DNA from 4 places in the Paenibacillus sp. Y660 genome. Region 4 is predicted to be linked to each of the others. Evidence: riboswitches for the same ligand, from Rfam matches in the RefSeq annotation. Region 4 holds a riboswitch; each other region holds the start of a gene.
What was found. Region 4 has a riboswitch for cyclic di-GMP ahead of AC2TDN_RS12505 (pyridoxal phosphate-dependent decarboxylase family protein). Riboswitches for the same ligand answer to the same signal wherever they lie in the genome.
Positions count from the first base shown of each region.

Region 1: linked by a shared signal. The riboswitch ahead of AC2TDN_RS12290 (LPXTG cell wall anchor domain-containing protein) and the one ahead of AC2TDN_RS12505 (pyridoxal phosphate-dependent decarboxylase family protein) in region 4 are both predicted to bind cyclic di-GMP.
Region 2: linked by a shared signal. The riboswitch ahead of AC2TDN_RS15980 (anti-repressor SinI family protein) and the one ahead of AC2TDN_RS12505 (pyridoxal phosphate-dependent decarboxylase family protein) in region 4 are both predicted to bind cyclic di-GMP.
Region 3: linked by a shared signal. The riboswitch ahead of AC2TDN_RS20340 (transglutaminase domain-containing protein) and the one ahead of AC2TDN_RS12505 (pyridoxal phosphate-dependent decarboxylase family protein) in region 4 are both predicted to bind cyclic di-GMP.

Region 1 covers NZ_JBXBBJ010000008.1:163,351-166,559, reverse strand. Annotated here, with positions in the region: gene AC2TDN_RS12300 (ATP-dependent helicase ComFA) at 1-891, opposite strand, end outside; gene AC2TDN_RS12295 (hypothetical protein) at 1,042-1,503, opposite strand; cyclic di-GMP riboswitch class II at 1,750-1,831, shown strand; gene AC2TDN_RS12290 (LPXTG cell wall anchor domain-containing protein) at 1,864-3,209, shown strand, end outside.
Region 2 covers NZ_JBXBBJ010000013.1:82,982-86,190, forward strand. Annotated here, with positions in the region: gene galE (UDP-glucose 4-epimerase GalE) at 1-843, shown strand, start outside; cyclic di-GMP riboswitch class II at 1,042-1,123, shown strand; gene AC2TDN_RS15980 (anti-repressor SinI family protein) at 1,140-1,301, shown strand; gene AC2TDN_RS15985 (helix-turn-helix domain-containing protein) at 1,316-1,648, opposite strand; gene AC2TDN_RS15990 (lasso peptide isopeptide bond-forming cyclase) at 2,061-3,209, shown strand, end outside.
Region 3 covers NZ_JBXBBJ010000022.1:37-3,245, forward strand. Annotated here, with positions in the region: gene AC2TDN_RS20340 (transglutaminase domain-containing protein) at 380-1,189, opposite strand; cyclic di-GMP riboswitch class I at 1,203-1,281, opposite strand; cyclic di-GMP riboswitch class I at 1,332-1,410, opposite strand; gene lysS (lysine--tRNA ligase) at 1,582-3,090, opposite strand.
Region 4 covers NZ_JBXBBJ010000009.1:5,596-8,804, forward strand. Annotated here, with positions in the region: gene AC2TDN_RS12495 (Cof-type HAD-IIB family hydrolase) at 1-396, shown strand, start outside; gene AC2TDN_RS12500 (ATP-binding cassette domain-containing protein) at 562-822, shown strand; cyclic di-GMP riboswitch class I at 1,221-1,306, shown strand; gene AC2TDN_RS12505 (pyridoxal phosphate-dependent decarboxylase family protein) at 1,423-3,111, shown strand; gene AC2TDN_RS12510 (methyl-accepting chemotaxis protein) at 3,092-3,209, shown strand, end outside.

The DNA.
Region 1 (3,209 bases), on a different contig from region 4:
ATGCGCCTCGCCGCTCCCGCAGCGCAAACAGCTGCGCTCGCGCCTGCGGCGCCCCAAAGCGTCCAATCGCCCGCCATCCCCGGCGGCGATCGCTCCGCTCAGGCGCACCCGCCCGAGCAGCGCGGCAAGCTGGAGCACTCCGCTCCAGCTCACCGCGGCGCCGGGCCCGCCCGCGCCAGCTAACAGGGCGTGCGCCTCGCTTCGCAATAGCGCACGTCCCTGCATCATGCCTGCGGCAAGCTTCGCCCCTGCCGCAATCTCTCCCAGCTCCGCATCGCCAAGCGCTCGCTCCGCTTCTCCGCCTTGCTTGCGCACCGCTGCACGCGACATACTCGCGCTCAGCTCTCCGCTTTTCACCTGCTCAATCGTCCCCCCTCCATCGCCGCCTACACTAGCTCCCTCTCCCTCACTCCACTTTCCATGTCGCCGTGCTCCAACACACTCCCAACGCTCCGCCAAACCCAGCAAGTTCTCTACCTTCAATGCCGATTTCCGTTTGCTTCTACTACCCAAATGCCACCACCGCCGGCTGCCTGCAGCCTTTCCGTCATTCAGCCCGCAACGCTTAGCCTCCGCTACACAAGAAAGCAACAGCTCTAACGCTTCGAACGATCTCGCTTGATATCCCATTTCATTGCAGCTGATAGTCAAGTCATCCTTTTTCTCTATTCTACGCCTCAGCCCATCCTCCCAAAGCCGAGCAGCGAGGCAAGCATCGCCAAGCGGCAGCAGCTCTTTTAAAAGCCAGCCCGAATCCGCAATTTTTCCGTTAAGCCGCCCTGCCTTGCCAAACTCCCCATTCATCCAGAATTGCTTGTCCACCTCTGGATGAATCGTTGCCGACGCCTGCCAATGCCCGTTAACCTCCACAACATACACTTGAGCCTTCATCCGCTTTCGCTCCCTTCCCCGCATTTCAATATCCATCGCGCTATCGCGCGTTGCCATAACGCCCGGACAAAAAAAAAAAGCACACCCAACAACGCAGCCGCGTCATTGAGTGTGCTTCACTCCGGATATTCAATTACGGAAAATTATATACTAAAATGGCATTTTCGACAAATCCGACGGGTTTTGCAAATCAACCAGCACCGCATGATCGGAATGCGACACGATTCCTTCTGCCTGAAGCAGCCACAGCAGCTGGGTTCCATCTACTCCACTCGTTTGTGAGCGCTTACTATCCTCGATTTCTGTTTGAGGCGCATTTTCTTTAGGGTGTACCCTAACCTCGTTGCCACCTCTAGCCAAACGTTCTACAATCGCAATCATCTCGTCTGTGACACCACGATCGATAATTGTCAGGCGAACATCTTTGCCCATTCTCCGCGAGAAAGAAAACAATGAACGCACATACCATTCCATATTTTTTTGCCGAACGTCCGCAACGAGTACATAATGCTTGCTCGATTGCTGCCTTCCGCGCCAAATTCGAAACGCCAGATGCACCGACAATGCAGCAAAAGCATAACAGCCAATCACTAAAAGTAGAAGCTCAAACATAGCGGCCACCTCCTCTTTGTGACACTATATGCCAAGAAGAGCCCACTGGTTCCGACAGCCGGGGACAAGATGACAAAATGTGCGACATGTCCAAAGACAGCCGTTTTCAACCTGTAATTAATAGTCAATTTACGACAAAGAAACACCCTTGAGCAATTCACTGTATGTGTTATCATCTTATTACATCCTGCATATATACGATATTCAAGCATAGATTACAGGGAGAAGATGGGCTCTGCAAAGCGTCAAAGCTAGGGAAGCGATGAAGTATAATCTGCATATGGACACTTGGATTATATGGAGCCAATAGTGTAACCGGCCCTCTTAGAACCACTACATACTCTAAGAGGAGAGTGAAAGATGCATTATGTGAAAAAGCAGTTTACTTTGAGCCTGGTCGTCTTATTATTTTTTTCGCTTACGCTTGGCTCCTTCGTCATGGCTGAGGGCCAAAGCAACGGTGACGCAGCTGCAGCCGTAACTGGTATTGAAAACAGCTGCCAGAGTTATTCAAACAGCAAAGCAGATGTCATAGCCAATCATTCCAGCATCACAGTCAATAGCAATGACACGGCAACAGCAACCTTTACGACCATAGTGGATTGTGTGAGAGTCAGTTTTTCCTCTTATGAAGGTGCAGCTGACTGGGTACCCGGTCCCAATGACACGACGATACCTTACCATAAGCAGAAGCATTTTAGCGGCCAATCCATTCCCGTTGATAAAGCGGGAACCTATTCCGCCACAATTGATATCCCGAAATGTCTGCCTTATCAATTGGATATATACAGCGGCAACGAGCTCTTCGATCTAGGCACAGGCGCTCATGGCGACAAAATTTTAGGCTGGAAGCTAAAGCTTAACAACACATGCACTGTGCCGTCTGCGACACCATCACCATCTCCTACACCTGAGATTACACCTACTCCAACACCGTCAGCATCCCCAACACCTGAGATTACACCTACTCCAACACCGTCAGCATCCCCAACACCTGAGATTACGCCTACTCCAACACCGTCAGCATCCCCAACACCTGAGATTACGCCTACTCCAACACCGTCAGCATCCCCAACACCTGAGATTACGCCTACTACACCGCCGTCAGCATCCCCAACACCTGAGACTACGCCTACTACACCACCGTCAACATCACCTACACCTGAGACTACGCCTACTACACCGCCGTCGGCATCCCCAACACCTGAGACTACGCCTACTACTCCGCCATCAGCATCACCGACACCTGAGACTACGCCTACTACACCGCCGTCAGCATCCCCAACACCTGAGACTACGCCTACTACACCGCCGTCAGCATCCCCAACACCTGAGACTACGCCTACTACTCCTCCATCAGCATCACCGACACCTGAGACTACGCCTTATACAACACCAGCATCGTCTCCAACACCTGTAAGTACGCCAACTTCAACTCCTGCAGCCTCGACGTCACCTGCTCCCACTCCATCACCAGAGATTACTACAATTGTTGAAATAGTCGATGAGGAGCCGCCAATAGGCGGTATTGAAGATAATCAAAATGGCGAGCCGCCTGCTGATACCGCTATCGATGTGGCCGAGGATCAAGTTCCGCTTGCCACGCTTCCAAAAACAGGCGATTCCAGTCCTGTTCCTTATTACCTCATAGGCGCCTTTGCCCTTTCAGCCGGCTTCCTCTCGCTTCGTAAGAAACGGCAAGGAAG
Region 2 (3,209 bases), on a different contig from region 4:
GCGGTCATTCACTTTGCAGGTCTTAAGGCTGTTGGCGAATCGGTTCAATTGCCATTGTCCTATTACCATACGAATATTACAAGCACTTTAATACTATGTGAGGTTATGAAAAAATTCGGGGTGCATAAACTAGTATTTAGCTCCTCTGCAACGGTATACGGCTTGCCGGAGCAGGTTCCTATTGCAGAAGCCTCGCCGCTAGGTGCGACTAATCCTTACGGCAGAACAAAGCTTATGCTGGAGCAAATTTTACAAGATTTAGCAGTGTCGAATGAGGAATGGGGCATTTCGATCCTGCGGTACTTTAATCCGGTGGGCGCCCACATTAGCGGAAGGATTGGTGAGAATCCGAATGGCACTCCAAACAATCTGATGCCTTACATCACGCAGGTAGCAGTTGGGAAGCTTGCGCAAGTGAACGTTTTTGGAAGTGATTATCCTACTGTAGACGGCACTGGCGTAAGGGATTATATCCATGTCGTCGATTTGGCGCTGGGACATGTGCAGGCACTGAAAAAAATGATGACTAAATCAGGCGTAGATATTTTCAATCTTGGCACCGGCCGCGGCTATAGCGTGCTGGAGATGATTGCTGCATTCGAGAAGGTATCCGGGCGCAGCATTCCGTATACAATTGTAGACCGCAGACCAGGCGATATTGCGATTTGCTATGCGGATACGCATAAGGCAAACGAGGAACTGGATTGGGCTGCTATTCGCGGCATTGAAGAGATGTGCAGAGACTCGTGGCGGTGGCAATATGCGAATCCGAACGGTTTTGAAGTAGAGCCTTATTTGATGTCTGAGCTGGCAGCGGCTTCGTACATAGAAGCGGCGCAATAGGGAAAATTGCCATTTTCAAAGCTAGCTGATCAAACCTAGCTGATCAAACCTAGCGGAGTATAGTACATAAATTCTATGTCATTTTACATTGCTTGAAAACATTCGACAAAAAATGTATTTATCTATCATTTTAGTAAGACATGAAGCGACAGCATGCGCATAATTGGTGATTTATAATACAGATATAAGTGAATGACAAGCATAGGGAGACGTTGAAATGCGTTTAGTATCTGGGCACCTTAAACGCATGGAGTCAGTGGTGCAACCGTCCCAAAATGAATGGGGGACATGGGAAAATGGTACTTATAAATTCCGATGACAATCAGGACTTGGATATGGAGTGGGTAGCATTAATCATGAATGCACGTTCTTTGGGGTTCAGTAAGGAAGATGTGAGGAAGGTGCTGCTAGCCCTAGAGGAAAGCAAGAAGGATGATATTCAGGAAACAGCTGTATAAAAGCGGAAAAAGCGCTATTCGCGCTTAATTTTCCATTTATTAAATTCTAGAAACTCTTTAAACTGATCCTTGCTTACGCCAGAGGCCATTGCCTCTCTAACTAAGTCAGCCCATTCATTGTCAAGGTGATCGGGGGTGCGATCCGTTTTTTCGTTGTTATTGAGAAATTCTTCAACGGTTACGTTTAAAACCGCGCCTACCTTTTCAAGAAATTGAATCGAAGGATTTTGCTGGAGCCCTCGTTCAATGGAGCTTAAGTAAGATTTTGCGACGCCCGCCCGTTGAGATAACTCTGTTAGGGAAAGGCCTTTTCTCTTGCGCAGCATCTGAATACGTTCTCCGATCATAAGAAACTCCTCCGTTATCACATCGTTGTAGACAATTACTATTATAACGAAAAAATGTTAGTAGCGATAGCTAGTAACCTTTAACATGATTTATTTTTTTATTTCCTATTATAGTATCCACTTATTATCATGAATAAGTGGATATTTTTGGTTGAATAACAGCTTGATTTAGTTCTATAACAAGTAGTGTTGGACGTAAAATGATGGCGAAGCGATAAATCGACAAGTTGTTTTCAATAGAGAACAAAACCTTGCGATTATTTGCAATATATCGTTGAAATATTGGTTGACAAAGGTAAATATCAGGTGTAATATGCAGTTATGTTCTCTATTAAGAACTTTAAATTCAACAAATGATTTTCGAAAATCGTTCTTCATATCGAACAATTTTGATATCTAGCCGGAGGAATCGATGAGCGCCATCGCAGCCATTTTTCTAACTGATCAAGGAAGTCATGCATGGAGGCAAGGCGGCTCCTTAATGGAAGCTTTATCTCAGTATCCTTGCGATTCGGCTCAGGCCTGGCATGAGGATCATATATTTCTAGGCTGCCATAACCAGTGGATTACTCCTGAGTCGGTGGGCGAGCGCAATCCATATGTTGATTCCGAAAGAGGGCTGGTCATAACCGCGGATGCGATCATTGACAATCGGGGAGAGCTGTTTGGCCTGCTGCAGGTAGAACAGCATCGACGGAGCCGGATGTCGGATAGCGAGCTGATTTTGCTTGCTTACGACAAATGGGGCGAACATGCGCCTGCATACTTGGCTGGCGACTTTGCATTTATGATTTGGGATCGCCGCAATCACAAGCTGTTTGGCGCTAGAGATTTCTCGGGCGGCCGCACCTTGTATTATCACAGGAATGCGGAACGGTTCGCCTTTTGCACAACGATTGAGCCGCTGCTTGCGCTGTCTGGAACGGAGCACTTGCTGAATGAAGATTGGCTAGCCGAGTTTCTAGCTATCGTGGGCATGGTAGACGCGGCAGATGCTTCCACAACAGTCTACCGCAATATCGAGCAGCTTCCGCCTTCTCATAGTATTACGATCAAGGATGAGCGGATAGTCCTAGCAAGATATTATCAGTTTAGACCTTGTGAGCGCGTTCGATTCAAAACGGATGATCAATATGTAGAGGCGTTCCAAGAGGTGTTCGAGCAAGCCGTTACGTCAAGGCTGAGGACGCATCGCCAAGTAGGCGCACAACTCAGCGGCGGACTGGATTCCGGCTCGATCGTAAGCTTCGCTTCAAGGGCGCTGCGCAAGCAAGATAAAAGGCTGCATACGTTCAGCTATGTTCCGACATCCGATTTTATCGATTACACAGCCGAATATATGATGCCGAATGAAAGGCCGCTTATTGAATCAACTGTCGAGCATGTCGGAGGGATTGAGGATCACTACCTCGATTTCCAAGGGAGAGATTCCTACTCCGAGATCGACGGATTTCTAAATATTATGGAAATGCCTTATAAGTTTTTTGAGAATTCCTTCTGGATGAGAGGCATGTTCGAGCAGGCAGAGAAGCAGGGAGTAGGCGTGCTTCTAAATGGAGGC
Region 3 (3,209 bases), on a different contig from region 4:
CTCCAAATGGAAGTTTTCGCTTCGACGCGATGTCGAAGAGAAAAGCTTCATGTGTTTGAAATGCTCATTACTTTTTATCGCTTTTTCGCTAAATCCCGAAGGATTTGCGAGGCAGTTTCACTCGTTGTTCAGTTTTCAAAGAGCAATCTTTTCTTTCATGTCGGCCGTGTGTCTCGTTGGCGACCTAGATAATATATCACGTTCGCCTATATGAATGCAAGCATTTTTTTAAATAATAGTGCATCTTTTTTTCACCCCACTATTTACTCCATATTTCTTCTAAATAGTAGTGGAGCTTAAACAGATATACGAGCTAGATCAAGACATAAAAAAAAAACGAGCTCTGCGTCTTAGCGCAAGCTCGTTATTTAATCGGGTATTAGTATTGTTTGGCTGCTTTATATTGGGCTGCATCTTTAATTAGCTCAAATTTCTTATTTCCCTTATTCAATCCTGCATCGACGGTGGTATCGATTAATACCCATTTGCCATTTAAATAAACTTCATTCCAAGCGTGATATACATCTACATAAGTGGATTGTCCCATAACGAGCTTAGTTGGAATATCCAAGCTGCGAAGCATTCCGGCAAACAGAGATGCGTAACCGTAACAAATGTCTTTCTTCGATTTGAAAGTGCGATCGATATTAGGAAGGTAGTCGACCGATAAATTAGCCGCTAATTGATTATCGTAATTGATGTTAGTAATGATGTAATCATAGACCGCTTTTACTTTCTCAGCATCTGTCTTTTTGTTTTTAGTCAATTCCTTGGCTTTGACAACCGCACTGCTCGAGCTTGTCCATTCAATATTTTGAATCGAATTCAAGTAGACATCATTGCTTTCCTTCAAGCTAAGCGTTACTGATTCTTTACTTATCAGCTTATACTTATTGCCCGTCGTGTTCTCAAGCAACGAAATCGTATATGCACCATTGCCAAGCTGCAAGGGGAAGATCTCTGCTGTTTTTTCGCTATCGAGATTGTATGTATAGTTTGTTTCGCCTTTGGCAATCATCAGCTTCGTTTTCACTTTAGCATTCACGGCATATTGGATGGAGACAACACCGTTATCCAGATTGCTCGTATTCAGCCAAGCAGATGCATTCGCTTCGCTTGCTTGTGCCACAGTGACATTAATGGATGCAAAAAGTACAAAAGCTGCGATTGCTAAGAATATTTTACGCATGAACGTAACTCCCTTCGGTAGCTGGCTGCCATCTTTCGGAAGGCCCTTTAGCTTTGCGTCCCTACCTTTCGATAGGTTTGCCGTTATCGTGTGAAGCTGCATGCTGAGCGCATGTCCAATACAAACAAAAAAAGCCCATCCATTCGGAAGCTGGCTGCCATCTTCAGGAAGGCCCTTTAGCTTTGCGTCCCTACCTTTCGATAGGTTTGCCGTTTATCGTGTATCGCTTTATTAGATCCATCTTACCATATGATTCTAGCAAATCAATAGATTTCGCCATCTTATTAAGAAGAAATTGGTAGTTATTTCACGATTGCTGCCGCAAATGCTCGACTGTTGAAAATAAAAAGAACCGCGGCAGCCAGTGCCAAGCGGTTCTGCTATTTTAATCGTTACTCTGCCGAGCGTTGATCTCTCATATGAGGGAACAACAGTACGTCACGGATCGATGGCGCATCCGTTAGCAGCATGATCAACCGGTCGATACCGATTCCTAGTCCGCCGGTTGGCGGCATGCCGTATTCTAGAGCACGGATGAAATCCTCATCCATCTCATGCGCTTCATCGTTGCCATGCTCACGCTCTACAAGCTGCGATTCGAACCGCTCGCGCTGATCGATCGGATCGTTCAGCTCGGTAAAGGCATTGGCATGCTCGCGCGCTACGATAAAGAGCTCGAAGCGATCCGTGAAACGCGGGTCATCTTCGTTCTTCTTGGCTAGCGGAGAGATCGCAACAGGGTGTCCGGTTACGAACGTCGGCTGAATAAGCGTGTGCTCGCCGAACTGCTCGAAGAATGCGTTAAGGATATGACCGAATGTCATATGCGGATCAACAGCAACCTTATGCTCCTTCGCCAAACGATGTGCTTCTTCATCGCTCATCTCCACGCCAAAATCAACGCCCGTCAATTCTTTGACAAGCTCAACCATGGAAACCCGGCGCCACTGCGGTGTCAGATCAATCTCTTGACCTTGATAAGTAATTTTCGTAGTACCGAGAACCTCTTGGGCAATATGGGCGATTACATTTTCCGTCAAAGCCATAATATCTTTGTAATCGGCATAAGCCTCGTAAAGCTCAATCATTGTAAATTCCGGATTGTGGCGAGTCGAAATACCCTCATTGCGGTAAACGCGGCCAATCTCGTACACTTTCTCCAACCCGCCTACGATCAACCGCTTCAAATGAAGCTCGATCGCAATACGCATGTAGAGCTGCATGTCGAGCGCATTATGATGCGTTTCGAACGGACGCGCTGCCGCACCGCCTGCAATAGAATGCAAAGTTGGTGTTTCTACTTCTAAATAGCCGCGGGAATCCAAGTAGCGGCGCATCGATTGAATGATTTTGGAACGCGTAATAAAGGTTTGTTGTACGTCTGGATTCACGATAAGGTCAACATAGCGTTGACGGTAACGAAGCTCTACATCCTTCAAGCCATGATACTTATCGGGCAATGGCAGAAGCGATTTGGTCAATACTTCAACATCATGCGCTTTAACCGATACCTCGCCTGTATTCGTTTTGAATACTACGCCATGCACGCCGATGATATCACCGATATCAAGCAAGTCGAAAGCAGCGAATTTATGCTCTTCAACTGTATCCTTGCGAACATAAATTTGAACCTTGCCGCTCAAATCTTGAATCGTCGCGAAGCCCGCTTTGCCCATGCCTCGCTTTTGCATAATACGTCCAGCAATGCTAACCTTAACCGCTTGGCCTTCAAGCTCTTCTTTGGTCAGCGTTTCATATGCTTGTACAATTTCTTTGGCATTATGAGTGCGCTCGAATTTACGGCCGAATGGGTCTACTCCCAGCCCTCTCAGCTCATCCAACTTGTCTCTGCGAATTTGCAAGAGCTCGCTTAGCTCCTGCTCATTGTTTTCATGTTCCACTTCTTCATCTCCTTGATCGTTCGGCAGGCGTACGCGGTTGTCTCCAGAACCCTGCAGTAAAAGATAAGCATCCAATAAACTTAAATAATAGGTTCTTCTATTGTAAACGTTCAAAAAGC
Region 4 (3,209 bases):
GATCTGCCAGGCTACAACCCGGAATTTTGGAAGACGGACGGCATCTATCAAGTGTTTCTTCACTGCGAAAGCCATGAGGAGCATTTGTATGACGGGCTGCATACGGAATTAAAGCTCATTCGCTGGCACCCGCAGGCGATTGATGTCCTGCCCGCAGGCGGATCAAAGGCGCAGGGTATCGAGGCGCTGCTGGATAAGTTAGGCCTTACTTCGGCAGATGCAGTTGCATTTGGCGATGGGTTAAACGATAAAGAGATGCTGGAGACGGTTGGATTCGGCGTCGCTATGGGCAACTCCCACCCCGAGCTGCTGCCATTTGCCGATTATGTGACGACGCATGTTGATGAGCAAGGAATTCGCAATGGTTTAATAGAAGCGGGATTATTGCAAAAGTAGATTCATTCCTGCCTGCCATTTACCGTTGGTTCATATAAATACAAAAGCAGCCCTGTCTCTTCGTGAGACGGGGCTGTATGCGTTTCATGGACAGGAATGGAGCTTTCTGGGAAGACTATTCGTAGATGATCTTTAGAGTGCGACATGAAAGGCGGTTATTTACTGATGGATAGTACGAGCAAGCAGGAGTATGTGCTTCGCGTCGCGATTGCGGAGGCAGGCTATGAGGAAGAAAAGCCGGCTATTCGCAGCATTAAGCTGGAGGTAGCGCCTGGAGAGCTTGTTGGCCTGATTGGTCCTAACGGAGCGGGCAAAAGCACGACGATCAAGACAATTCTAGGGTTAATGGCATATGTAAGCGGAGAAATCGAGATTGGCGGCCAAAATAAACGGTATGCCTATGTGCCGGAACAACCGGTATTCTAAGAATATTTTACGCTGTGGGAGCATCTGCACTTGGCAACATTGCTTTGCTTTATCGTATGGGGCTGTATTAGCCTGCTAGCGCTTCGCAAAAAAGCTGTTTAATGTACGTTATAAAACAGAAATGATTACAGAAAAAGCGGCCTTGATCAATCTATGATCACGGTCGTTTTTTGATAGGAACCGAAACCGGTTTGGTTTATTGCTTGGCGGTTTTTTTGCTTAAACGACCACTCACGACGAGGTACATGAGAATACTAAAGATGAATCTGTCGAATTATGATGAAATACGATGAAGATTATTATATAAGTGTTGATCTTATAACTGGAAAATAGTAGAATGTTCCTAAATCAATCCAGTGATTGCCAATATTGTCTAGGGAAATTATGGGCATTTAAAATTGAATATCAGGCAAAACCACTGAAAAGTGGCGACGCAAAGCTATAGGGACTACTTCTGAAGAAGAAATGTCAGCCAGTTGCAAATCAAGCAAGCCGTATAGCTGTGACTATGAGCCTGTATCCTTTTTACTTATGCTATTTTTTCCTTTGAAGTATTCTACTGGGGATTATAGAAATAGCAAAGAGAAAGAGGGATAGTTAATGGAGAAAATCATTACATCTGATATTCGCAATCTTTTCCCTAGCGATGACGGTAACTTAAAACAACGTAATAATTTTTTAGAACTAATTAGTCAAATTGTAACGGGTGTAGATGAATTAAAAGATCCAGAATCGGTCTATCTTAAAGGTCAAAAAGATCGGGGGCCTGCTTTTTACAGTGAAATCGTGAAAGAAAGCCGCATTCCTAGTACGGGCCAACCGCTTCAAGACGTAAATAAAGAGCTGCTGAAACTTCTTTATGCTCACCCTTATCATACGAAGTATTTTCTTACGAACATTTTACCAATGGCGAGTATTCCTGGCGTACTTGGCATGTTGGCTGCTTTTATGGTAAACGGGAACAATCTTTGGGATGTATATGGTCCTGCGGGCGCTGAAGCTGAGGTCAAGGTTGTCACAATGATGTCTAAGCTTGTTGGATATAACGCTGCAGTAAGCGGAGGATATACGACTTGGGGAGGCCAAGGCGCTATATTTACTGCATTGCGGTTAGCCATCAACAAATACTCGTCTGCTGCTTCCAAGAGCGGAGCGCCTAGCCATTTATACTCCTTTTGCTCCGAAGCGGCACACTACAGCCTATATAAATCGATGGAAGCAACGGGTCTAGGCAGCGATAATCTTATTAAAGTGAAAACGAACGAAGATAGTTCGATGAATGTGTCGGATTTGAAGGAAAAAATGGAGAAAGTCATTCAATCCGGAGGAATTCCTATCTTTATTGTTGCGACTACGGGAACGACCGATGCAATGGGGATAGATGACCTTGAAGAAATTACGGGTATGACTGTTCAGCTTGCAAGAGAATTTGGCATTCCACGTCCGCATATTCATGCTGACTCGGCTCTTGGCGGTTTTTTTGCCTTTTTTAACGAATATGATTTTACACTTAATCCGCTATCTTTTCATGAAGAGGTTTTGACCAGCTTAAAGGGAATTCAGAGCCGAATGAGGCATCTGCATTTGGCGGATTCGCTCTGCTTCGACTTTCAAAAGCTTGGGCAGACGCCATATTCGACAAGTTTGTTTTTAGTTAAAAATGCTGCGGATTTGAAGCTCGTAGATTTGGACCCGGACGAGACTCCATACGTTGGACATCGCGGTTATGGGCAGTACCACACCAGCTATACGCTGGAATGCTCAAGAATGGGCAGCTCAATCAGCATATACAGCGCACTCCTAGCATTTGGAGTTGAGGGTTATCAACGGCTTCTTGCTCAGTTTGTCGAGGTCAACCTAGCGTTCCGACGTACACTCACTCGCGAAATCCCGGAAGCCATCATCGTTAATCCGGATAATGCTGGCATTATTACACTTTTTCGAATTTATAGCAACGGGCATAGCGGCTATAAGAGCGAGCTTAGCGGGCAGCAATCCTACGACCAAGTGGATCAAACGAACCAATTAAATGAAATTCTTTTTGAAATTCTCGGCAAAGAGAGAGGGAAGATGTTCTTTGGCGATACAAAGAAGCATCTCTACGTGCCAACCTCTGATGGGAAACGTCTCGCCTTGTATGCTACAAAACTGTTTGTCATATCTCCATACACACAGCTTGAGCACGTTGAAGAAATCGTTAACTATTTAAAGTTGAGAGTGCAAGAGACATACAAAGAATATCGGTGCAAACATCCTGGAGGTATCCAACATGAAGAGGTCTATCATTAATTTTGCATGGTTTAAGGAACATCTTTCTGTAAAAATCGCAGCTAGTATCTTTATTCTTCAGCTCATCACATGTATTGCCTTTGCTATATCGGGTTACA